Regions from separate parts of the Paenibacillus sp. J23TS9 genome, predicted to be linked through region 2. Evidence: riboswitches for the same ligand, from Rfam matches in the RefSeq annotation. Region 2 holds a riboswitch; the other holds the start of a gene.
The links. Region 2 has a riboswitch for cyclic di-AMP ahead of KJS65_RS08710 (APC family permease). Riboswitches for the same ligand answer to the same signal wherever they lie in the genome.

Region 1: linked by a shared signal. The riboswitch ahead of KJS65_RS22835 (hypothetical protein) and the one ahead of KJS65_RS08710 (APC family permease) in region 2 are both predicted to bind cyclic di-AMP.

The regions. Positions count from the first base shown of each region.
Region 1 is NZ_BOSG01000004.1:266,727-273,328, reverse strand. Features, by position in the region: gene KJS65_RS22860 (MarR family winged helix-turn-helix transcriptional regulator) at 1-238, opposite strand, end outside; gene KJS65_RS22855 (nitrogen regulation protein NR(II)) at 333-950, opposite strand; gene KJS65_RS22850 (helix-turn-helix domain-containing protein) at 1,194-1,547, shown strand; tRNA gene KJS65_RS22845 (tRNA-Leu) at 1,706-1,788, shown strand; gene KJS65_RS22840 (glutathione peroxidase) at 1,881-2,375, opposite strand; cyclic di-AMP (ydaO/yuaA leader) riboswitch at 2,827-3,037, shown strand; cyclic di-AMP (ydaO/yuaA leader) riboswitch at 3,252-3,429, shown strand; gene KJS65_RS22835 (hypothetical protein) at 3,554-3,946, shown strand; gene kdpF (K(+)-transporting ATPase subunit F) at 4,048-4,164, shown strand; gene kdpA (potassium-transporting ATPase subunit KdpA) at 4,195-5,874, shown strand; gene kdpB (potassium-transporting ATPase subunit KdpB) at 5,917-6,602, shown strand, end outside.
Region 2 is NZ_BOSG01000001.1:1,836,633-1,843,234, reverse strand. Features, by position in the region: gene KJS65_RS08720 (LysR family transcriptional regulator) at 124-1,005, opposite strand; gene aroC (chorismate synthase) at 1,116-2,174, shown strand; cyclic di-AMP (ydaO/yuaA leader) riboswitch at 2,624-2,784, shown strand; gene KJS65_RS08710 (APC family permease) at 2,929-4,752, shown strand; gene KJS65_RS08705 (VanW family protein) at 4,928-5,872, shown strand; gene KJS65_RS08700 (VOC family protein) at 6,033-6,413, shown strand; gene KJS65_RS08695 (cytochrome P450) at 6,534-6,602, opposite strand, start outside.

The DNA.
Region 1 (6,602 bases), on a different contig from region 2:
TGGCAAGCTCCTTCTGGTTAATTCCTTCCTGAAGATATACCTGGTAAAGAACGGTCCATTGCTCGGGGGTAATGCCATAAGGCTTGAGTCTGCCTGCAAAAAGAGCGGACATTTTACGTGACATATTGCCAAAACGGAATCCGATGGATTGATGGGTTGATGTGAATCTGCTCAGAGCAAAACACTCCTTCAAAATAATTGTCAAGACAATTATATTCACATCAATGAAAATCGTCAATCATTTTTTCCAAATGGAAGGAATGAAAACGAGAGCGGGGTTTTATGATGTTGAACTGAAGGAGTGCAGATTATATGTGGGTATTTACTTATCACTAGGAATAGGAGGGGCCATCGAGTACGGATGAATACTTGGGATACAAACGACGAATACATTCCGGGCAGATATCATGGGTGAACTCGGCATGGGTGTGCTTTTCAAGAAAGCTTTCCACTGAATTCCAGATGTCGTCCTCATCCCGTATTCTTTTACATACCGCACAAATAGGGAGTAGACCGCGCAGGGTACGGATTTGAGTCAGCGCTTCCATTAAATCCTGTTCTAGCATCTTGCTTTGGGTAATATCGGTGAGGCAAACGATCATACCTTTGACGGTGTGCGAATCCTCATAATAAACCGTGGTGGCTTCGAATAAGAACCATTTTAAGCTCCGCTCGAAAGAGGATTGAAACTCCGTGCGGAAAAGCGGGCTAGTCCCGTTCAATACGGGATCAAGCGCGTTGGGACAACGTCCTTCAGCTTCTGAAAGGGCCGCAAATATTTGTGTGAAATTAATTCCCGTCCAGTTGAATGATGCAGGTATGCCGCCTTCACTCGAATTTTGAACCCAGGCATGATTGACAGAAAGGATGTAGCCTTTGGGGTTGACAACCGCAATGGCTTGTCTTAGTGAATGTATGATTTCAAGAATACTAATGCCTGAATTAAACAAATAAAGTCGCTCCCTCTATATGAATTGGAAGTGCTTATATCGATGTGCGGCATGCTCGTCCAGTTTGACGGGGGAGTTGCAGTTCATGCGGAGAATAATGGTAAAAAGGGTGGAATTAATGATACAATTACCAATATGTTATCATTTGCGATAGCAAGGAGAGTATATACGTCTTTACGTAATTTTGCAAGAATATAATTACTTATATGCGTCGTCGGAAGACGATTTGGAAGGCGGTCTTATATGCAATCCATTTACGATCGAATTGAATCGTTAATTAAAATGCGGGGGATGACGAAGAAGCTATTTTGTGAAGAGCTGGGGATCAGTACAGGCAATCTGGGAGACTGGAAAAGGAGTAAATCAACACCAAGCACGAATAAGCTCGTTGAAATTTCCTCGTTTTTTGGCGTCAGCTTGGATTGGCTCATTCTGGGCAAAGAACCGGAGTCTTTTCTTATAAAGGAAAACAGGAGTACATACGTATGGGACGAATGTGATCAATCCAGCGTCTTATTATCCGAAAAAGAAAAAGAGTTTATTAAGGAGTATATCAGTTTTACCCGCTATAAAAAACAACAATCTTTTGATCAATAACGTATTTTATTCTGATGAGAAACCGTAAGGCAGGACTTGTCATTTTGATGCTAGTGAGAGCGGGTCCTGCCGTCTATACATTGAATTTTCAGGATAGCTATTTACATTTTCGGGCTGTTGGTATATAATAAAAAAGTTGCTGAAAAAGTTATCACTGCGCGGTAGTGGTGGAATGGCAGACACGCTATCTTGAGGGGGTAGTGGGCGTATGCTCGTGGAGGTTCGAGTCCTCTCTACCGCATTTATAGTAAGAACACGAAGAAGATCCTTGCTCCCGCAAGGATCTTTTTGTTTTTTCAGCAGATATACGAAATTATATGCCGCTCGTTGTTTTTAATTGGAAGAAGAATTCCCGATCAGCTTTTTAATATCCTCTTCAATTTTATCCGGTGTCGTTTGTGGTGCGTAGCGCTTAATAACCCGCCCTTGTTTGTCGACCAGAAATTTAGTGAAATTCCATTTGATCGCCTTGGAGCCCAGTACGCCAGGCGCCTTTTCGGTGAGATGCTTGAACAGCGGATGGGCGTTATCGCCCTTGACATCGATTTTCTCGAACATGGGAAAGCTTACGCCGTAATTGACTTGGCAAAACTCCGCAATTTCCTCGCTGCCTCCCGGCTCTTGATGCGCAAACTGGTTGCTGGGAAATCCGAGGATTTCAAAATGCTGATCATGAAATTTTTCGTACAGCTCCTGAAGCCCCCGATATTGGGGAGTCAACCCGCACTTGCTTGCCGTATTTACGATAAGCAGCACTTGATCCTGATAGTCGGATAAAGGTTTTTCCTTGCCCTGCAACGTGCGGGCATGATAGTCGTACACAGACATTTTCCTTCCTCCCTTCCTTATATCTTATACAACTTAATTTTATACAATGAATCAATTCATTTCAATCTTACGTATCGATCAGAACAATGAAACATAAGCCTCAGCCAAACTCAGCAGAGGGCTGGAATCACCTTAATATCCGTTTTCAGGGCATGGCTGCCTGACTGCCGGTTGGAGCAGCTGTTTTTCAACCGTTTGCTCGCTCTGGCGCTGCTTCACGTCACTTTATGAAAATACAGTGTTCATTGACAGAAAGAAGAATGGAAGGCTCTAATCCGTTTAATATAAACAGGTGAAATAGAGAGGATACGAGAGCCAAAAGGAGATATAAACTTTTGTAAGCGATAACCTGAGCTGAAATGATCTTATTTTAAGCGATAAGCGATTTCACACCACCTTTACACTAATTGCACGCGGGTGTATGATTCAAATCGTAATTCAAGACGTTTCCATTTTTGAATCGCTGAATTTTCACTCTCTTTATGGGTGGGAATCGGGGGAACCAATCGCGCGTACTCCAGTTGTCCGGTGTGAGAGTCGGAGACAGGTGATACCGCAGGGGTGAATCCTGTGACCGGATGCCATGGATCCGGGCGCGGGTAGAGCGACTCTCACCGCTCGAATCCGTCAGCTAACCTCGTAAGCGTTGTTTGAGAGAGGAATGATGAAACTTGTGATCGATATCTATCGACCACAGGGGTTCAGTTAACCTCTGTGGTTTTTTATAATATCAGAAAGTATAAACTACAGAGCCATTACTTCCTGATATTGCAAGAAAAATTTCCGCTAATCGCGGTCTGTCTTCTGTGAAAGTACGTCAATTGACGTTTTTCTTATTGCCAAAATGCATGAAATGCAAAAAAATATAACATTTGAATGTCTTTAACGCTTAATTCCGGCCCAGGGCCGGAAGCGGGGGAACCAACAGCATCATATGGCTTTAGGCATATGAGGCAGGGGTGAATCCTTCCGTCCCGTAATGGGACAATGAGGATGGGCGACTCTCACGCCCTAATCCGTCAGCTAACCTCGTAAGCGTATAGGGAGAGGCAGCATTTGTCGTGAGCATATTTTCATGGCTTTCTTTCGTCATGAACTTGTAGGCCGCGGGAAAGGTCCTCTTTCCCTGCGGCCTATTTTATGTTCAGACAATCTGCCAGAAGGAGGAGCACAAAGTCGTGGATGAGGAACTCATCATCGTTACAGCGCCGAACGAGGTCGGACGCAATTTTATTAAGCTTTTGATCTATCTCAAACGGCCTTTCGCCGTGCTTACCAATAGTCTGAAAGAAGAACGCGAGCTTAGAAAGCTTGGAGCTTCGCAAATCATTCGGATCCACACCAACAACACGGTTGAGTGGGTCGTTCCTGAACAGAGGATCGGCCGGATCTTTATTTTTGAGAACAGTCTCAATTTAACATGCCGCTACCTGCAAATATGCCGGCCGTGGACATCGCGTCCCATATACGTGATCACAAGGGCGGATAATTCTCCGGGGATTTACCGGGGACTAGGAGCGAATCACATCATTCATACGTTGAACGGCGAGGTTGGATTCTTGCTGAAATAGTGCTTATTCGGGAAAGAGAAGGGAAAATGTGAAGCCATGATGGACTTTCTGATGATTTTGACGCTTGCAGGGGTATTTGGTGTCTTTCTGCTATTCCTAAGATGGTGCGGCCATGTCGTGGATGGGGGAGGGGAAGACAAATGATCGTTGTTATGGTACTGGCGCTGCTCGTATTCATCTATTTGGTCTATGCCCTGATCCATCCGGAACGATTTTAGAAAACCAGCCTTGAAGAGGAGGAAGCAATTTTGGATATCCTGCAGATTTGTATCGTTATCGCTGTGCTGCTCCTGCTGGTTAAACCGGTAGGCAGCTATATATATCACGTATTCTCCAATGAGGCGAACCGTACGGACAAAATTTTTGGAGCCGTAGAAAAGCTCTTTTATAAGTTCATCGGTCTAAAAAACCGCTCCGGCATGAACTGGAAAAAATACGCTCTCAGTATGATTGCGACCAACATCATATTGGTGGCCGTCAGCTATTTGATTCTCAGACTGATGGGAGGGCTGCCAGTCAATCCGAATCAAACCGGAAATATGGAGGCCAGCCTGTCCTTTAATACCGTCATCAGTTTCATGACCAATACGAATCTTCAGCATTACAGCGGCGAAAGCGGCATGTCTTACTTCGGCCAGATGATCGTCATCACGATGATGATGTTTACGTCGGCGGCTTCCGGTCTGGTCATTGCCATCTCATTTATGCGTGGGATCACCCGCAGAGGAGGCGGGATGGGTAACTTTTTTGAAGACTTCGTAAAGGCTCATACCCGCGTATTTCTGCCGCTCGCGATCATCGTTACGCTGGTGCTGGTGGGACTGCAGGTACCGCAGACGCTGGAGCCTACCGTTACTGTAAACACGCTTGGCGGTGCAGTGCAGCACATTGCCATGGGGCCTGTAGCGTCCCTGGAGTCGATCAAGCATCTCGGAACGAACGGGGGCGGATTTTTCGGCGTGAACTCGGCGCATCCCTTTGAAAATCCGCGTCCGCTGACGAACGTAATTGAAATATTGAGCATGTGGACGATTTCGGCGTCGCTGCCTTATACCTTTGGGCGGTTTGCGAAAAACCGCAAGCAGGGCTGGATTGTTTTCTCGGCCATGATGGTGCTGTTCGCAGCTTTCCTGTGCCTGACCTATTTTTCGGAAAAAAGCGGCAACCCGCTAATCAATGAGCTTGGCATCAACAGTACGCAAGGCAGCATGGAGGGCAAAGAGGTCCGGTTCGGCGTGGCGCAGTCCGCGCTGTTCACGACCGTCACGACGGCGGCGACGACCGGCTCGGTCAATAACATGCATGATACGCTGACGCCGCTTGGCGGACTTGCTCCACTGGCGGAAATGATGCTGAACGTCGTGTTCGGAGGCAAGGGTGTAGGTTTCGTCAATATGATTATGTATGCCATTCTGGGCGTGTTCATATGCGGTTTGATGGTTGGACGGACACCGGAGTTCCTGGGGCGTAAAATCGAAAGCCGGGAAATGAAGCTGATTGCCATTGCGATACTCGCGCATCCGTTTATCATTTTGGTTCCGACGGCTGTTTCATTTATGACGCATCTGGGAACGGATGCCTTGACTAACCCAATGTATCACGGACTGAGCCAATCCTTGTATGAGTATACTTCTTCCGCAGCGAACAACGGCTCCGGCTTCGAGGGCCTGGGTGATAACACGGTGTTCTGGAACGTAAGCACGGGGCTTGTCATGCTATTGGGACGGTATGTCTCGATTATCGCTCTCCTGGGCGTAGCCGGCTCTCTGTCGCGAAAAAGAACGGTCCCTGAAACCATCGGCACCTTCCATACGGATACAAAGCTGTTTGCGGGCATTTTGGTCGGAACAGTGCTCCTGATCGGAGCATTGACCTTCCTGCCGGTGCTGGTTCTGGGCCCGGTGGCGGAATTTCTAACACTTAAATAAGGAATGGCTTCAATTCCCAAAATAAATGAGGTGGAAAGAATCATGAGCGGAAAACGCAAAAGCATGCTTACAGGCAGCATTATCAAGCATGCTATGAAGGACAGCATTATTAAATTGAATCCGGTCGTTATGTTGAAGAATCCGGTCATGTTCGTGGTTGAAATCGGCACATTTGTCGTTTTGCTGATGGTTCTGTTTCCAGACTATTTCAACACTGGAGGGCGCCTGGGTTTTAATTTGACTGTATTTCTGATTCTGCTGTTCACGGTCCTGTTCGCGAACTTCGCCGAGGCGCTGGCTGAAGGCCGCGGTAAGGCACAGGCAGATTCTCTGAAGAAAAGTAAAAAAGAAACAACCGCCAATAAATGTGTTGGTCCGGATATTAAAGTTGTTAATTCTACAGAGCTGCGCAAAGGTGACATCGTCATCGTATCGCAGGGCGAGATGATTCCGGGGGATGGTGAAGTCATCGAAGGGCTCGCTTCAGTTGATGAATCGGCCATTACCGGGGAATCAGCCCCTGTCATCAAGGAAGCGGGCGGCGACTTCAGCTCCGTGACCGGTGGTACACGGGTAGTCAGTGACCGGATCAAGGTGGCCATTACCAGCGATCCGGGCGAATCGTTCATCGACAGAATGATTTCACTCGTTGAGGGCGCATCCCGTCAGAAAACGCCAAATGAAATTGCGCTGAGTACGCTGTTGACGACATTGACGCTGATCTTTCT
Region 2 (6,602 bases):
TGCGGAAATCGCGGCTTTTTTTGTTTTAGGCTACAGGTCGTATTCGAGAATGCGTTGCCACCATTAAGCTATCGGAAATTCAGGTACGTTTTGTAGAAACATCTTGAATGCGTTAAAGAATCGTCAGTTCTGCAGCATCCCCAAAAAAGCCCCTGCAGCCAGCGATGGGGTCAAATATTTGTGGACAGCAATACCGATATGCCGATCCGGTAGGGGGATTTCTGTTCTAAGCTCCAGCAACGATCCGTCCGCAATACGAGATGCGACAAAGTCCCGAGGCAAGAAGGCTATCCCATAACCTCGCTCGGCAAATTCCGCGAGCATATCCAAGCTGCTCAACTCGAAATCGGCTTCCACTTCCACCCCTTGCGATCGGAACCACCCTTCGATGAAAAATCGTGTCGAGCTGCCCATGGATAGCATTAACAGAGGAAGCTTAGTCAGCTCTTCAGTCCGTAAGGGCTCTCGTGTCCAATCCGCAAAAGCCGTTCCAACGACCGCACAATAAGGCGAGGCATGGGAGTCGAGGACCTTGATTTCTTCATCCGATACCGGCAGATGGACGAAGCCAAGGTCCAGAGAGCCTTTTTTTAAACGTTCCAAAATGCTGCTGGTCCGCTCCTGCGTCAGTTGAATGCGAATGTCGGGATAATCGGCATGGAACGAGTCGAGCGAGGGTAAAAGAAAATCCTTAACGATCGCCCCGTTTGCACCAATTCTCAGCCGTCCTTCGCTAAACTGCTTCAGTTTCTTCATGCGGCGCTCTGCAGCATCAAGTTCCTCGAACGCTTGCCGGACATGCTTATACAAATCCTGTCCTTCTTGCGTTAAGCGGACCCCCTTGGATAATCGGTCGAATAGCACAACACCGAAAGCCCCTTCAAGCTGCTTGATTGCATAACTCACAGAAGGCTGCGTCATATGGAGATTTTGCGCGGCTTTCGTCAAATTGGAAGTCTCAGCAGCATGCAGGAAAACGCGATACCATTCTGTGTTCGCGATCATTTGATATCAATCCTCTCTATGGCACACGTCGAATATTACGATTTCATTTATTTCAAGTATAACTCTAAACTGAAAGAGAAGAAATTCTAAATATTCGGGGAGGAATTAGCATGGCGGGAAGTACGTTCGGAGAGCGGTTAAAAATGACCACGTTCGGGGAATCACACGGAGAGGCTGTAGGCGTAATTGTGGAGGGTGTCACGCCGGGCGTTGAGCTGGACGAGGCATACATCCAGATTCAGATGGATAGAAGAAGGCCGGGACAATCCTCAGTCACGACTCCCCGGAAGGAATACGATAAGATACGCATCCTATCTGGCCTATTCGAGGGGCGTACAACGGGGACGCCACTGTGCATCATGCTTAACAATACAGATATGCGCCCGTCAGCATACGACGACATCCAAAACATGTACCGGCCCGGGCATGCGGATCTCACATATGAGAAAAAGTATGGAATTCGCGATTTTCGCGGCAGCGGCAGGGCTTCAGGAAGGGAGACGACTGCTCGGGTGGCTGCGGGAGCGGTGGCGCGTAAGCTTTTGGACCGGCGGGGTGTTTCGATTCTGGCCTATACGACTGAGATCGGCGGTATAAAATGCGAGAATTTCGACGCCGATGTCATTGAACGCAATGCGGTGCGGGCGTGCGATACGGCAGCCGCAAGTCGCATGATCGAGAAGATCGAACAGCTGACTGAAGAGGGTGACAGCTGCGGAGGTATCGTCGAATGCCGAATCCGCGGCGTCGCTCCGGGGCTAGGGGAGCCCGTGTTCGACAAATTGGACGCAGAGCTGGCAAGGGCTATGTTGTCCGTGGGCGCGATTAAGGGTATTGAATTCGGGGCGGGCTTTCAAGCAGCCGCAATGCGGGGAAGCGAACACAATGATCAGATGGACACAGATGGATTCCTGACAAACCATGCCGGGGGGATCATCGGAGGAATCAGCACAGGAGCTGATATTGTGTTCCGTGTCGTCGTCAAGCCGACTTCATCTATTTCCTTACCACAACGGACTATTGACGTGAACGGCAATGAGAGGGAGATTAAGACGATCGGCAGGCATGATCCGTGCATTTGCCCCCGCGTCGTGCCCGTGATCGAAGCCATGGCCTGCATGGTGATCGAGGATCATTACAAGCGCCAAGCAGCTTTGCTGAATGAATAAATGGCCTCCAAAGTATGTTGGGAATCAGAGAGGAATTTCCATATTATTAGGTTATCTAGTTCAACGAACGTGGCAGGAATATCGTGAGAAAAGAAAATATCCTCTTAAGAGTCCGCGGAAACCGCGGCCTTTTTTTGTGGATTCAAAATAACGAAACGATAGCCTAAATGACGACAATGTTCACGATTTAATTTCTTACTATGAATTAATTTTGCTCAATTGTGTATTGATGTTTGGATAGGGGTGATTCGGAACTGTGAGTTGGATCAGGAATTGGAGGGAATTAAAGATAATTCGAGTAAAGCATAGCATCCACTCATTGTAAACGATGCCATGAACACATATTAGAAGATTTTGAACCTATCCTTGACTCTTTGCTTCTTTACATGAAGTGTTTGAAAGGAGTAAGATTTCATTCGTAATCATGACTTGTGAACCTGAAATTATATACTCCTAGATCGCTTAATTCTGAAATCAGGAGCGGGGGAACCAAAGAGGATGAGTTTTTTTCATCCTAGGGGTGAATCACTTGGTTATTAACTATAAGTGTAGGGATACTTTCAAGCCCGAATCCGTCAGCTAACCTCGTAAGCGTTATGAAAGAGGAATTTGTCGTGTGCAAAAGTTTTTAACAAGCCACGGGAAGGTCCAACTTTCCTGCGGCTTTTTTTGTCGTGTCGAAATGGTTATGAGCGATAACCGTTTCGGGACATCTATGATATTACAACTTGACACTGGCGGTGACACTAAGGCAATGGCAGCATTAAAAAGACTTCTAATCGGGCGGCCTCTGAAATCGACCCAACTGGGAGAACAAAAACTTAATAAAAAAAAGGCGTTGGCAATACTTTCCTCTGACGCCTTATCATCCGTTGCTTATGGACCGGAACAAATCCTGTTGGTTTTGATCACGGTAAGCACGGCAGCATTCTGGTATTCGATACCCATTGGGATCGGAGTATTGGTTTTATTAACGGCTCTGATTCTTTCATACCGTCAAATCATCTTTGCTTATCCGCATGGCGGGGGAGCCTATGTCGTATCCAAGCAGAACCTGGGGGTTTATTCTGGGCTGGTTGCGGGTGGCTCTTTGTTGGTCGATTATATTTTGACAGTTGCCGTCAGCGTGTCGGCGGGCACAGACGCATTAACTTCGGCTTTCCCTGCCCTGCATGAGCATACGGTGGCTATTGCCGTAATTTTTGTCATTCTGATTACGATATTGAATTTAAGGGGTGTAACCGAGTCTGCATCTATCTTGGCCTACCCGGTATATTTATTCGCATTTGCATTATTCATCCTGATTGGGGTAGGTATGTACAACATTATGACGGGACATGTGTCTCCCGAATTACATGCTCCGATTGGGACGCCGGTTGCCGGCATCAGCTTGTTTTTACTCTTAAAAGCATTCGCATCAGGCAGCTCGGCTCTTACAGGGGTTGAAGCGATATCGAATGCTATACCCAACTTTAAAGATCCTGGACCCAAAAATGCGGCCAAAACGTTAATGGCCATGGGAATCCTGCTTGCCCTGTTGTTCTCGGGTATCGTTTTCCTTGCTTATTATTTAGGTATCTCGCCTAATGCTCATGAAACGGTAGTATCTCAAATTGCCAAGCAGACCTTCGGCCGGCATTTTATGTACTTCTTTATTCAGGGAACGACCGCCTTAATTCTGATCCTTGCAGCCAATACGGGATATTCAGCTTTCCCCCTGCTTGCGGTCAATCTTGCCAAGGATAAGTTTATTCCAAGAATGTTCACTGTCCGGGGAGATCGTCTCGGGTATTCGAATGGCATTATCATCCTGGGATTATTATCGATCGTCCTGATTATTGCGTTCCACGGACAAACCGAGCATCTGATTCCATTATATGCGGTGGGTGTATTCATTCCATTTACCCTTTCACAGACGGGCATGATGGTCAAATGGATTCGCGAAAAACCGGCAGGCTGGGTCCCTAAACTGATTATTAATACGATAGGAGCGCTTATCAGCTTTACGGTTTCCATCATGTTCTTTATGACCAAATTTTCGCAGGTTTGGCCTGTACTGATATTCTTGCCGCTGATCGTTTATCTTTTTCACCGCATTAAGAAGCATTATGAAGCAGTTGGTGAACAATTACGACTTGCCACTTGTGAGCAAGCTGTCCCGATTGAAGGTAATGTCGTCATTCTGCCCGTGTCCGGCATCACACACGTTGTCGAGCATTCCTTGAATTATGCGAAGTCACTGTCAGCCGATCAGATCATCGCCGTTTACATTCCTTTTGAAAGAGAAGAAGAGACACGGTTCGAGGAAAAATGGAACCAGTGGAGACCCGATGTACGTCTTGTGACTTTGCATTCTCCTTACCGGAGCATCATTCATCCTCTAAGCAAATTTATCGATACGGTGCACCGGAAAGCCAGTGAATCCCATTATCAAGTGACGGTGATTATTCCACAGTTTATTCCTAAGAAAAGCTGGCAAAATCTGCTGCATAACCAGACAAGTTTTATGATTCGCGCCTATTTGCTTTATCGCAAGGACGTCATCGTAACGACTGTTCCGTATCACCTGAAAAAATAACGACAACATTACAGAAACCCTGTCGGCAAACGCTGTCAGGGTTTTTTTCGTTGTATGCAAGTTTCAAAGATCTTATCTGTCATGTATTTGAATGAATATCCAGGAATGGAATCATAATAGCAGGAAGAATGCCTTCACAAAGAGATGACCACAATGATGAAGCGAGTGATGTTGCTTGAAATGGATATCAATGGCGTGTCTCCTGTTCAAACTTCTGCAGGACCAAGACGGAGATCAGGATCATGGCATGCTGACCATTACCCATGAGGGGAAATCCATTTCCAGTCTGAAACGGGATGCACATAATACTTTGGTGTTTCCTCTGCTGGATATGGAAAAGTATAACCAATGGGTGAACGAATTGGACCTGAAAACATATAAGGAACCAATAAACGCCCGAATTGACGGTAACGGACAAATTGTCTCCGGTCAAAATGGGTACATGCTTAACCGAAGAGAGCTTCTTAAACGGTACTATGCATACCTCTACAGCGGTGGAACAGCTTCTATAGAAGCACCTATGTATCCGGTGTATCCGAAGGTAGATACGGAACTGCTGGCTTCGCTGCGGGCAAAACCAATCGGTTATTATGTAACGTATTACAACGCCAATAATACAGATCGTTCTCATAATATCGCTTTGGCAGCCAAGGCGATTGACAGTACCGTCATATTTCCTGGAGAATCCTTCTCCTTTAATCGAGTGGTCGGGATTCGAACGGCGGGAAGGGGGTACAGGAGGGCAACAGTCATCGTGCGTGGAGAATTATCTGAAGGCGTAGGTGGAGGTATCTGTCAAGTATCCTCAACTCTATTTAACGCGGTCGATCGGGCAGGATTACATATTGTAAAGAGATATTCGCACAGCCGCCACGTTCCCTATGTTCCTCCGGGAAGAGATGCGACCGTAAGCTGGGGGGGCCCGGACTTTGAATTTAATAATGCTTATAACCAGCCTGTACTGATCCGGGCATATGCAGGTAACGGAAGTATGGCCGTCTCCATTTTTTCATCTGATGTGATCGAATATCTCCCCAAAAAGGTACCAAGCATTTCTTATCAACTCCCTGAAGAAGTACGTGATATACCGCCGTTACCTAACCCAGTGAACGGAGAATGAACAAAAAACATATCCTATTGAAAGCTCATAGTATCGTTTTTTAAAATCGACAGCAGCACGACAAGAGCGCTAGCTGCTGATATAATTTAGCTTGGGAGAAAATTCCCTTTGGATTAGGAAAAATTAAAAGCATGTTTACTAAATATTAGGGAGAATGTCTATGATGAATAAAATTGGACAAGTGATGTTGTATGTAAACAACCAGGATGAGTCAGTGGATTTTTGGACGAAAAAATTAGGATTTCATATCGTTTCCGAAGAAAATAACGGTCACATGAGATGGATTGAAATTGCTCCAACAGAGGGAGCGGAAACAAGCATCATACTCCACAGCAAAGAATTCGTTGCTAAAATGTCTCCTGAATTAAATTTGGGAACGCCTTCTTTGATGTTTTTTGCGGATAACCTAGACGAGCTGCATAGCAGCTTATCTAATAAAAATATCAAGGTGGGTGATATCGTAAATCTCCCTACCGGCAGAGTATTTAACTTTGCGGACAATGAAGAAAATTACTTTGCTGTTCTGGAAAAATCTAACTAAGACAGTCACAGCTTTGAATGAAACAAGGGCACCAGCAATGCGTTTATGTATATCGTCGTTGAATAAAGCCTCTCCCGTGTCGGGAGAGGCTTTAATATGTTCAGCAATGCGAGCTCTATGCTATCTGCGATATACTCGGATCGGCAAGGAAGTGAGCGTTTGTCCGGCAGCAGAAGGCGTGAGGTTCGC